DNA from 2 places in the Allobosea minatitlanensis genome. Region 2 is predicted to be linked to the other one. Evidence: riboswitches for the same ligand, from Rfam matches in the RefSeq annotation. Region 2 holds a riboswitch; the other holds the start of a gene.
What was found. A riboswitch is a leader RNA that binds a small molecule or an ion and turns the genes downstream of it on or off. The one in region 2 is predicted to bind fluoride.

Region 1 (5,885 bases), 860 kb from region 2:
CATGGCGGGCGCTCCGCCGCCATGCCGGGGTCGCGGCGACGTTTCGGACCAAGGGAGGATTGCGTTGCGCGCCCGGGGCGCGCTGAAATCCGCCGATGCATCGGCGAGGGTGCCGGGAGGGCGGCTCGCCGGCGCGCGGGACAGGGCAGGTCGCGGAGGGGTGGTCCGGGACTTGCTACGAAGGCAGCGAGGGCGGGACGAACCCGCTCCCAACAGGGGAACCACGATGAAGCATGCGAGCCAGAGGCGACGCCGGCCGGATGCCCCGCAGCCAGGGATGGCGCGGGGCCGGGAGGGGGCATGGCCGGCAGCGGAACGGCCGCGGTGACGCCGCCGGCGGCGAGCGGCGCCCGCGCGGGGGCGGGCCGCTCGTCCCGCCGGGCCGCCGCGGGCGGAAACGGCAGGAGCGCCGAGCGAGGATAGCGACAGACAAACGGTCCGGACTGAACGGCCTTGGGTGGAATCGCACCGCCCCGGGATCGCCGGCCTCAACAAGCGAAACACAAAGGGCGTAACAGGTGTCGAGCATCCCGACCGAAACGGTATCACCCGGCAAGGCGTCGTTATTCTACGACCCGAAGATCCGCGGCTATGTCTATCAGATCGTCCTGCTGGCGGTGGTCGGCTTCCTGGTCTGGTCGGCCGCCTCGAACGCGATCGAGAATCTGCGCGCGCAGAAGATCGCCTCCGGCTTCGGCTTCTGGAACAATGCGGCGGGCTTTGACGTCAACCAGAAGCTGATCCCCTTCAGCGCCTCGGGCTCGACCTATGGCCAGGCCTTCTGGGTCGGCCTGCTCAACACGCTGCTGGTCGCGGCGCTCGGCATCGTGCTGGCGACGATCATCGGCTTCGCGGTCGGCGTGGCCCGGCTGTCGAGCAACTGGGTCGTCGCCAAGCTGGCGATGGTCTATGTCGAGGGCATCCGCAACATCCCGCTGCTGCTGCAGCTCTATTTCTGGTACAACGCGGTGCTGAAGCCGCTGCCGGACGCCCGCAACTCGATCGCGCTGCCCGGCAGCATCTATCTCAACAACCGCGGCATCATCCTGCCGAGCCCGCAATTCGCGCCGGCCTTCGAGGCGGTGGCGGTCGCCTTCCTCGTCGGCATCGCCGGGGCGGTCGCCTTCTTCGTCTGGGCGCGGGGGCAGCAGGCCCGGACCGGCCGGCAATATCCGAACGGCTGGGTCGCGCTCGCTCTGATCGTCGGGCTGCCGCTGCTGGTGTTCTTCGCCGTCGGCCAGCCTCTGTCCTTCGACTATCCGCAGCAGGGCCGCTTCAACCTGACCGGCGGCATGCAGATCTTCCCGGAATTCGTGGCGCTGCTGCTCGGGCTCTCGACCTATACCGCGGCCTTCATCGCCGAGGTGGTGCGCGCCGGCATCCTCGCGGTCTCGAAGGGCCAGAGCGAGGCGGCGCATGCGCTGGGCCTGAGGCCCGGCCCGACGCTGAAGCTCGTCGTCATCCCGCAGGCGATGCGGGTCATCGTGCCGCCGCTGACCTCGCAATATCTCAACCTGGTCAAGAACTCGTCGCTGGCGGTGGCGATCGGCTATCCCGACCTCGTCCAGGTCTTCACCGGCACGGTGCTGAACCAGACCGGCCAGGCCGTCGAGGTCGTGGCGATCACCATGGCCGTCTATCTGACGATCTCGCTGGTGACCTCGCTCGCCATGAACATCTACAACAAGCGCATCGCGCTGGTCGAACGGTGAGGGCGCAAGCGATGACCGACGCAACTCTCGACAACGCCCCGCGCGCCTTCGTCCGCACCGAGACGCTGCCGCAGCAGCCGGCCCCGCTCTCCGTCGCGGGGCCGCTGGCCTGGATCCACGCCAACCTGTTCTCCAGCCCGCTCAACGCGATCCTGACGCTGCTCTGCATCTGGTTCGTCGTGGTGACGGTGCCGGAGCTGGTGCATTTCTACATCCTCGACGCGGTCTGGTCCGGCGCCAGCCGCGACGCCTGCCTCGCCGACAAGGTCGGCCGGCCGGTCGGCGCCTGCTGGGCCTATGTCGCGGACCGCTTCCAGTACTTCATCTACGGCTCTTACCCGATCGCGGATCGCTGGCGGGTCAACATCGTCTTCGCGATGTTCGCGCTCGGCGTCGTCTGGCTGCTCTGGAACCGGGCGCCGCTGAAGCGGATCGGCGTCTTCTACTTCTTCGTCATCCTGCCGCTCAGCGGCTTCATCCTGCTGCTCGGCGGCGACCGGGCGCAGGGGCTGCTGCGCTTCCTGATCCTGCTGAGCTTCGCGCTGGCGGTGCTCTATCTCGTGCTCTCCTTCGTGCCCTCGCTCGCCCGCTTCTGGACGAATCCGGCGCTGCTGGCGGTCGAGCAGGAAGCGCCGCCCTGGAAGCGCTTCCACGGCGCCAAGAGCCTGATCCTGCTCTCGCTGGTGGTGTTCGGCATCCTCGCCATCCTCGACGACCGCATCGGCCTGCTGCGGGTCGACACCGGCCTGTGGGGCGGCATGATGGTGACCTTCCTGATCTCGGCGGTCGGCATCGTCTTCTCGCTGCCGCTCGGCGTCGTCCTGGCGCTCGGCCGCCGTTCCCGCCTGCCGATCATCCAGTTGCTCTCGGTGATCTTCATCGAGTTCGTGCGCGGCGTGCCGCTGATCACGGTGCTGTTCATGGCCAACACCATGCTGCCGCTGTTCGTGCCGCAGGAGTACTCGCCGGACCGTTTGCTGCGCCCGCTGATCGGCGTCGCGCTCTTCGCCTCCGCCTATATGGCCGAGGTCATCCGCGGCGGCCTGCAGGCGATCCCGAAGGGGCAGTTCGAGGGCGCGATGTCGCTCGGCCTCGGCTATTGGCAGATGATGCGGCTGATCATCCTGCCGCAGGCGCTGCGGATCGTGATCCCGGGCATCGTCAACACCTTCATCGGGCTGTTCAAGGATACCACGCTGGTCACCATCGTCGGCATCTTCGACTTCCTGCGCACCGTCGAGGCGACGCTGGTCGATCCGACCTGGGCGACGCCGACGACCCGGACCACCGGCTACGCTTTCGCGGCGGTCTTCTATTTCCTATGCTGCTGGGGCATGTCGCGCTATTCGATCGCGGTCGAGAAGCGCCTGGCTGCCGGCCAAAAACGCTGAGAGGGACAAAAGACATGGCAATGGCAGAAACCAAGACCACGGACACCCGCCCCGCGGCCTTGAAGCCGACCTCGCTGAAGACGGCGACGGCGGTCGAGATGATCGGCGTCAACAAGTGGTATGGCGAGTTCCACGTGCTGCGCGACATCAACCTCAAGGTCGAGCGCGGCGAGAAGCTGGTCATCTGCGGGCCGTCGGGCTCGGGCAAGTCGACGATGATCCGCTGCATCAACCGGCTGGAGGAGCACCAGAAGGGCCAGATCATCGTCGACGGCACGGAGCTGACCAACGATCTCAAGAAGATCGACGAGATCCGCCGCGACGTCGGCATGGTCTTCCAGCACTTCAACCTGTTCCCGCATCTGACGATCCTGGAGAACCTGACGCTCGCGCCGATCTGGGTGAAGAAGATGCCCAAGAAGGACGCCGAGGAGATCGCGATGCACTATCTGCGCCGCGTGAAGATCCCCGAGCAGGCGACGAAATATCCGGGCCAGCTCTCCGGCGGCCAGCAGCAGCGCGTGGCGATCGCCCGCTCGCTGTGCATGAGCCCCAAGATCATGCTGTTCGACGAGCCGACCTCGGCGCTCGACCCCGAGATGGTCAAGGAGGTGCTCGACACCATGGTCTCGCTGGCGGAGGAGGGCATGACCATGCTCTGCGTCACCCATGAGATGGGCTTCGCCCGCCAGGTCGCCGACCGCGTCATCTTCATGGATGCCGGCCAGATCGTCGAGATGAACACGCCCGACGAATTCTTCAGGAACCCCCAGCACGAGCGCACCAAGCTCTTCCTCTCCCAGATCCTGCACTGAGGCTCGGGCGAGGGCGATCGACAGGCCGGTCCACGGGCGCGCCGCGGAATCGGCGCGCTTTCCGGTTCCGGCCGGGGCTGCCGCCGACGGGAGCAGGGTCGCCTCGCGGTTCGTCTTTGCCGTTGCGCCGGCCGGCATCGCCCCCTATCTTTCCGGTGATGGGGATGGAGTTCCCCCGAAACCGCCTGCCGGTCGCCTTTGCGGTCGAGGCTGATGACTCCTACCGCAGCAAGCCGCGGTAGGGGTGTGTCCGACGCCCGCCGCCAGGCGGGTTTTTCATGCCCGCCGACAAGGGAGCCAAGCGAGCATGTCCTTCTCGACCGTCGTTCTCGTCATGACCGGAGGCGCGCTCGGCACGCTGGCGCGCTATCTTCTCTCGATCCTCGCCCTGCCGATCAGCCGGGACCTGCCATGGGGCACCATCCTGATCAACATCGCGGGCTCCTTCGTCATCGGCTTCTTCGGCACGTTGACGCTGGCGAGCGGCCGTTTCCCCGTCTCCGAGCCGGTGCGCCTGTTCGTGATGGTGGGGCTGTGCGGCGGCTTCACCACCTTCTCGTCCTTCAGCCTGCAGACGCTCGACCTGCTGCGCAGCGGCGAGATGGTGCGGGCCGCGATCAACATCGTCGCGTCCGTCGTGCTTTGCGTCACCGCCGTCGCGGTCGGCCACGCCGTCGCCAGCAAGTTCAACGGCGACCAGCGCATCGCCCAGATGGTGGTGGAGGAGGAGGCCTGAAAGCCCGTCCGGCGCCATCCCGAGCTCTCCGACCGAGAGGCTGACCTGAAAATCGCGGCCTGATGCCGAGAAGCCGCGAGAGCGGCGTCTCGAAGGATGTTCCAGAGGGGCGGCGGGCCGCCTGGAGCACTTCTCGAGATGCCATTTGCGCCGAAATCGCTCCTCGGGGGGAGGACCGGGTTCTTCGGGCTGTCCTTTACTGGCCGTCGCGCGCCTTCACGGCGTGGTCGGTGAAGTCGGTGAACACGCCGTCGACGCCGAGCGCCAGATGCGCCTTGTACTCGGCGATCGGATCGCCGTTGTAATCGGCGGCGAGCCGGCTCGCCTCGCTGCGATAGGCCCAGGGATGGACCAGCAGCCCGGCCGCATGCGCATTCTTCACCACATCGCTCGGCGCGATGACGGTGCGGTCGCGCTCGTCGATCTTGCCGTCGCCGTTCAGGTCCTTCGGCTTGCCGTCCGGGCCGATCGTCTGCTTCGCGCCGATCAAATAGGCCTTCCACGGGCCGACGCCGTCGGCATAGGTCGCGATCTCCTTGAGGCCCTCGGCCGAGAGCATGTCCTGGAAGCTGCGCTTGTCGCCGAGCACGGCGAAGTCGTAGGGCCGGTCGAAGGGAGCGGCGAGCGTGACCTTGCCGTCCTTGTCGACACCGTCGCCGTCGACGAGCTGGACGAGGCGGATCTGTGTCTTGCGGCGCAGATATTTCAGGTTCGCCGTCTCGAAGCTCTGGATGAAGACGGGGGAGTTCTTCTCGGTCCAGCCCGCGGCCTTGAGCATGTCGAGGAGTTTGTCCTCGAAGGCGAGGCCGAGCGAGGCGTGATAGGTCGGGTGCTTGGTTTCCGGATAGATGCCGATGGTCCGGCCGCTGCGGGCGCTCTCGGCCTTGGCGAGGTCGATCACCTCCTGGAAGGTCGGGATCTCGTATTTGCCGTTATGCGACTGGTCGCGGTCGGCGAAGGCCTGCCTGGCGCGCAGAGTCTTGATCTCGGCGAGCGTGAAATCATTGGCGAACCAGTCGGTGGTCTCGATGCCGTCGAGCTTGCGCGTTGTCTTGCGGCCCGCGAATTCCGGGCGTTCGGCGACGTCGGTGGTGCCGCTCAGCATCGGCTCGTGGCGCACCACCAGCACGCCGTCCTTGGTCGAGACCAGATCGGGCTCGATGTAGTCGGCGCCGAGCGCGATGGCGCGGCGATAGGCCTCCAGCGTGTGCTCCGGCAGATAGCCGCTGGC
Region 2 (5,885 bases):
GAACTCGACGACGAGCGGCAGGTCGACGCTCAGCCTGAGGATATCGTCGGCACGGACCTCGCCGCTGGCGCCGAAGCCGGCGATGCCGCGGAAGACGGTGACGCCCTGCACGGCATGGCGCTCCTGCAGGAGCGTCAGGATCTCCTGCATCAGCGCCTTGCGCTTTCCGTGGTCGGTCTCGCTGAGATAGATGCGGACCATCAGGATATCGTTGGTCATGGCGTCCTCCCGTTACAGGTTCCTGGCGATGTAGGCTCCCCCGAATGCGGCGGCGAAGCCGAGGCCGACCGAGAGCACGAGGTAGAGCGCGGCCTTGAGAACCTCGCCGCCTTCCGCGAGCAGCAGCGTCTCCATCTCGAAGGTCGAGAAGGTCGAATAACCGCCGAGGAAGCCGGTCAGGATGCCGGTCCTGAGCGTTGGCGAGATCGTCAGCCGCTCCAGCGTCTCGACGAAGAGAAAGCCCATGATGAAGCAGGCCATGACGTTGATGCTGAGCGTGGCATAGGGGAAATCGCGCCCGTAGACGGCCTGCACGAGGTTCGTCTGGGCGAAGCGGGCCCAGCAGCCGAGAACGCCGAAAAGCGCGATGGCGAGATAGGTCCACATCGGTCCGGCTCACCTCCTTGCGTGGATCAGGCCAGCGTCAGCCCCAGCACGAGCACCAGCAGCAGCCCGATCAGGCCGAGATAGAAGTTGAGCTGCCCGGATTGCAGCGGCCGGAGCCGGGTCGCTATGCCCCGGACCAGCCTGACCGCCGGCTGGAACAGCAGCGGGCCGAAGATCGGCGCGACGTCATGCTCGAAGCTCAGCTTCCGGACGAAATAGCCGCCGACATCGGCATCGCGCTCGGTATCGGCCGTGGGGCGATAGACGAAGCTGTAGAAGGTCCGCATCGCGTTCGAGAAGGTCAGTGTCGTCGTCGAGGCGCGGGCAGGATCGGGCGAGAGGCCGCCATACCAGACCGGGGCGCGCCGGATCGCCCGCCGCTTGCTGCCGAGAACGAGGAGGATGGGGATGAGCGCGAGCAGGGGCATGACGAGGATCAGCAGGCTCGGCGAGATGAAGGCGAATGTCGCGGTGAGCGGAACCAGCAGCGCGCCGTCATGCATCCGCGCCGCCACCGCGGCGCCGACCAGGCTGGAGCTGGCCTGGAGGATGACATGCACCTCCCGGTGCACTTCGAGCCGGCGGATGATGCGCAGGATCAGATAGGGCAGCAGCAGCCCGCGGAAGGCGGCGGTGAGGATCGCGACGATATAGAGTTCGGCATAGCCACCGTAATAGCCGACGGCGCCGGAGAGGATGGCGATCAGCCAGGATTGCGCGGCGAAGACGAAGAGATAATGCCGCAGCCAGCGCGAGCCCAGCATGACGAAGGAGAGAAGCAGGCTGCCGATCGCCAGGAGGCTGAAGAGCGCGGCGGGGAGGGGGGCGAGATGGGCGGCGAGCATGGCGTCAGCCCAGTTGCGTGCCGACGATCGCCAGGATCGCGAGCAGGAAGGAAGCGGCCAGGGGCTCCTGGTAGCGGTAGAAGCGCAGCCGCGACTGGACCGTCTCGACCGCGACGACGACGCAGGCCACGACGAGGAATTTCAGCGCCAGCGCCCCGAGCGAGCCGAGAATGCCGAGCGCGGCGCCTTGCCGGGACAGCCCCCAGGGAAAGAGCAGGACGTTGCAGAAGATGGTGTAGAGGATGAACTCCTTCATCATCGAGGCCCAGCGCAGGATCGCCAGTATCGGGCCGGAATATTCGAGGATGCGCCCCTCCTCGATCATGTAGATTTCGATATGCGTGCTCGAATGGATCGGCAGCCGGTCGGTCTCGACCAGCAGCAGCACGAAGAAGGCCGCGACCAGGAAGAGATGCGTCGGCCCCCAGTAGATCGAGGGCTCGGCGACGAGCAGATGGTTGACGACGAAGGGCAGCATCGCCTTCGCCAGCAGCGTGATGCCGACGAAGACGAGGATCAGCGTCGGCTCGGCCAGGATCGCGACCATGACAGCGCGGCTCGAGCCGATGCCGCCATAGGCGCTGCGGGTGTCGAGCCCCGCCAGCGTGATCATGAAGGAGCCCAGCGTCAGCACAAGGCCGCCGCCGAGGATGTCGCCCATATCCGACAGCGGCAGCGGATAGTCGGTCAGCACCGGGATCAGGATCGGAACGGTCAGCGTCGTGGTGAAGGCGACGATCGGCGCCGCCCAGTAGAGCCAGGAGGCGGTTTCCGGCACGACGATCTGCTTGTGGAACAGCTTCCAGAGATCGCGATAGGGCTGGAAGAGGCCCAGCCCCTGGCTGCGCTGCACGCGCTCCTCGAACTGGAGGATGACGCCTTGCAGCAAGGGCGCCAGCAGCAGGACGCTGAGCACCTGCGCGAGCTGGAGGGCGATGTCGCGGCCGGTCAGGGCCGGCCTCCCGCAGCAAGGCGCCTCTGCGGCGGCTTCGATCGAATTTGCGAGGGAAAGTACCGCAGGTCCAAGTCGCATAACTCCCGTCTGCCAGTCCGGCTCGACAGGAGTTATCAGCCCCGAGGGCGGTTAAACGGCGAACTCCATCGCCGTTTATGACGCTGATCCTCGCCCCTCCGTTTGTCAAGGCGGGAGCCGGGAAGGGCCAGGCCGGCGGTCTGCGAGCTGCTTTCGACGCCGGAGGCGGGCGTCGATGGCTGCCTTCCGTCGGAACCTTCGGCTTCGCTTCCGGCTTGCGAGGGGTATGCTGCAGTGAGCCTGGGATCGGCAGCGTTCGCCCGCATCTGGCCGGGGGAGGTCGTATGAACATCCGGCAGGCCCCTGGCGCTCTGCCGCAGCCGCTTGTCGCGAGGCTTCAGGTAGATGCGCATCCTAGCGGGATCGGCGGGGTCGGCGATATCCGGAAACGGCTGTCCTTGCTGCCGGGGCGATCCGGCGCGAGCCGGGCGGCGCCGTCCTCATGGAGCCAGGAAGCGCGGATCCATCTGTTCGTGGCCGATCATCACGCCGAGCTTCAGCAGGGCATCGCGATGGATGTCGACCTGGAGAATCCCGAAAACGAGCAAAAGGGCGACCACGGCATAGACCAGATGCGGATCCGCCGGCGTGGCCGCCGCCCGGCGTTGCATTCGGTTGCGATTCAAGCTGTGCATCGGCAGTTCTCCCGCATCCAGAGCCTTCGCTCGCCGCAGGTCATGCCGTCGGAGTCGAAACCGAACGAACTCCTACGAGCGCAACCCGTGCGCTTGTAGGAGTCATCAGCTGGTAAAGGCAGTTATGGGGGACTCCATCCCCTGCCCGGGAGTGTAGCGCTTTCCGGCGGCGGTTGATAGGGCTGACGCCGTCCTTCCGTTCCGGGCGACGATTCGCGCGAATGCGCCCGGCCGCGCATGCCGGGGCGAGCCGGGTTCCTCGGGCCGCTCCTGACGCCGGCGGGCGCAGCGAAGGCAGGGTGCGAAGCTCCTGCGGCGTCGGGCGGTTTGCCGGAACTTCCTGTTCCCAAACCGCCCGGCCGATGCTATCTCGTTGCGCGTCGCAGCAGGAGACGTTTCGCTGCCGCGATGGTTTCGCGAGTGTTTCGATGCACTTGCGGACTGGCGGGGTATAGCGCAGCCCGGTAGCGCATCTGCTTTGGGAGCAGAGGGTCCCAGGTTCGAATCCTGGTGCCCCGACCACCTGGAAACGTCAGCCGCGGCCCGGCGTCGGGCCGCACGAGAGTTGGTGACGGCAGAGCGCTTCCATGACCGCACGCATCTATCGCCCCGCCCGCACGGCCATGCAGTCCGGCACGGCCAAGACCGAGCGCTGGCTGCTCGAATACGAGCCGGAGGCGCCGCGCCAGATCGAGCCGCTGATGGGCTGGACCTCGTCCTCCGACATGAAGAGCCAGCTCAAGCTCTGGTTCGACAGCGAGGCCGAGGCGGTGGCCTATGCGACGCGCAACGGCATTCCCTACCGCGTCGAGCAGCCGAACGACCCCAAGCGCCGCTCGATCTCCTATTCGGACAATTTCAAGTTCTCGCGCGTCGGCCAGTGGACCCATTGACGCCGGCAGGTGCGGCCTGAAGCCGCCGTTCCCGGGCCCGTAGCTCAGTTGGATAGAGCAACGGACTTCTAATCCGTAGGTCGCAGGTTCGAATCCTGCCGGGCTCGCCACCATCCTCCTCCATGCCTCAGCGTCCCATCGGCGCAGGCGCCAGATCGCGCGGCCGGCTTGGCGGCAGAGGCGTGGTCGCCCCTCCGGGAGGGGCGGGCGCCTCGATGCTGCCTCGAAGGGTCGGCTTCGGCTCGGCCGCGCTTCGGCGCGCATAGTGCCAGGCGCCGATCGCCGTCGCCGCCACGAGCAGGACCGCGACGGCCATGCGCGGCCGGCTCGGCCGGTCCGGCGGCTTGCGCTCGACCGCCGGCGCGGCCGCGAGGAAGGCCGGGGCCATCGGCGCAGGCGGGGCTTCCTCTGCGCGCTTTTGGCGCTGCCGGCCCAGGGGATCGTCTCCCGGATAGGCCGGCGGACGTAAGGGGGACCAATCCATTGCGGGCCGGGACAGGAGATCTCTGCCCCGCCAGGCTAGAACAGAATTCTCCCGGCGCAACGCCCCTGGCACCGAACCCCCTGCGGTGGCGGGACCGCCCTGCGGCGCGGCCGCCTTGATCGTGCCCGAAAGGCGCTTCATCGGGAGCGGCTCTTCGGCTAGACCGGCTCTCTCGGCAAGCGCGGCCCGGCGTCGCGAGGATGGATGATGTTTTCGCTCACGCCCGCGATCGACCGGCTCAGCGCCTTCGTCTCGGCCAGCCATGGGCGCGCCTGCGCCTTCCTGCTGCTGCTCTCGCTCTGCGCCTTCCTGCCGGGCTTCGCCACGCTCCAGCCGGTCGACCGCGACGAGCCGCGCTTCGCCCAGGCCAGCAAGCAGATGCTGGAGACCGGCGATTTCGTCGATATCCGCTTCCAGGACGAGGCGCGCCACAAGAAGCCGGTCGGCATCTACTGGCTCCAGGCCGCCGCGGTGCAGGCCGGCGCGGCGCTCGGCGTGCCGGAGGCGCGCACGCAGATCTGGCTCTACCGCATCCCTTCGCTGGTCGGCGCGACCGCGACCGTGCTCCTGACCTATTGGGCGCTGCTCGCCTTCCTCTCGCCGCCGCTGGCCTTGCTCGGCGGCGCCCTGATGGCGGCGGCGGTGCTGCTCGGGGTCGAGGCGCGGATCGCCAAGACCGACGCCGTGCTCGCCGCCTGCGCGGTCGCCAGCATGGGCGCGCTCGCCCGGACCTGGCTCGACTGGACGCGCTCGCTCGCCTTCGTGCCGAGCCGGCGCAACTGGCTGGTGTTCTGGGGCGCCACCGCCATCGGCCTGCTGATCAAGGGGCCGATCGTGCCGATGGTCTGGGGCCTCGCCGTGCTGGTGCTGAGCGCGAGCCAGCGCTCCTTCCGCTGGCTCAAGCCGCTGCGCTTCGGGCCGGGGCTGTTGATCTGCCTGATCGTGGCGCTGCCCTGGTTCGTCGCGATCATGCTCAAGACCGGCGGCAGCTTCTTCGCCGAGAGCGTCGGGCAGGACATGCTCGGCAAGGTCACTGAGGGGCAGGAGAAGCATTGGGGGCCGCCGGGGCTCTACCTGCTGTTCTTCTTCGCGACCTACTGGCCGGCGGCGGCCTTCGCCGCCATGGCGGTGCCCTTCGCCTGGGTCCGGCGCCGGGAGCCGCAGATCCTGTTCCTGATCGCCTGGATCCTGCCGTCCTGGGTCGTCTTCGAGGCGGTGCCGACCAAGCTGCCGCATTACGTGCTGCCGCTCTATCCGGCGATCACGGCGCTGCTGCTGCTCGCCGTCGTCAATGGCGGCATCGACCGCTACCGGCGCGGGGCGGTGGCGACGGCGTCGCTCGTCGTCGCCGTGCCGCTGGCGCTGATGGCGGTGGTGGTCCTCGGCAAC

Region 1: another riboswitch for fluoride. It lies ahead of crcB (fluoride efflux transporter CrcB); the one in region 2 lies ahead of ACWH43_RS08910 (respiratory chain complex I subunit 1 family protein).

Annotation. Positions count from the first base shown of each region.
Region 1 covers NZ_OZ224509.1:2,678,128-2,684,012, reverse strand. Annotated here, with positions in the region: gene ACWH43_RS13255 (amino acid ABC transporter permease) at 519-1,712, shown strand; gene ACWH43_RS13250 (amino acid ABC transporter permease) at 1,724-3,103, shown strand; gene ACWH43_RS13245 (amino acid ABC transporter ATP-binding protein) at 3,124-3,918, shown strand; fluoride riboswitch at 4,070-4,148, shown strand; gene crcB (fluoride efflux transporter CrcB) at 4,226-4,654, shown strand; gene ACWH43_RS13235 (glycerophosphodiester phosphodiesterase) at 4,851-5,885, opposite strand, start outside.
Region 2 covers NZ_OZ224509.1:1,817,141-1,823,025, forward strand. Annotated here, with positions in the region: gene ACWH43_RS08895 (DUF190 domain-containing protein) at 1-219, opposite strand, end outside; gene ACWH43_RS08900 (fluoride efflux transporter FluC) at 232-606, opposite strand; gene ACWH43_RS08905 (hypothetical protein) at 633-1,451, opposite strand; gene ACWH43_RS08910 (respiratory chain complex I subunit 1 family protein) at 1,456-2,484, opposite strand; fluoride riboswitch at 2,504-2,566, opposite strand; gene ACWH43_RS08915 (hypothetical protein) at 2,769-3,218, shown strand; fluoride riboswitch at 3,209-3,270, opposite strand; tRNA gene ACWH43_RS08920 (tRNA-Pro) at 3,565-3,641, shown strand; gene ACWH43_RS08925 (ETC complex I subunit) at 3,707-4,012, shown strand; tRNA gene ACWH43_RS08930 (tRNA-Arg) at 4,046-4,122, shown strand; gene ACWH43_RS08935 (ArnT family glycosyltransferase) at 4,704-5,885, shown strand, end outside.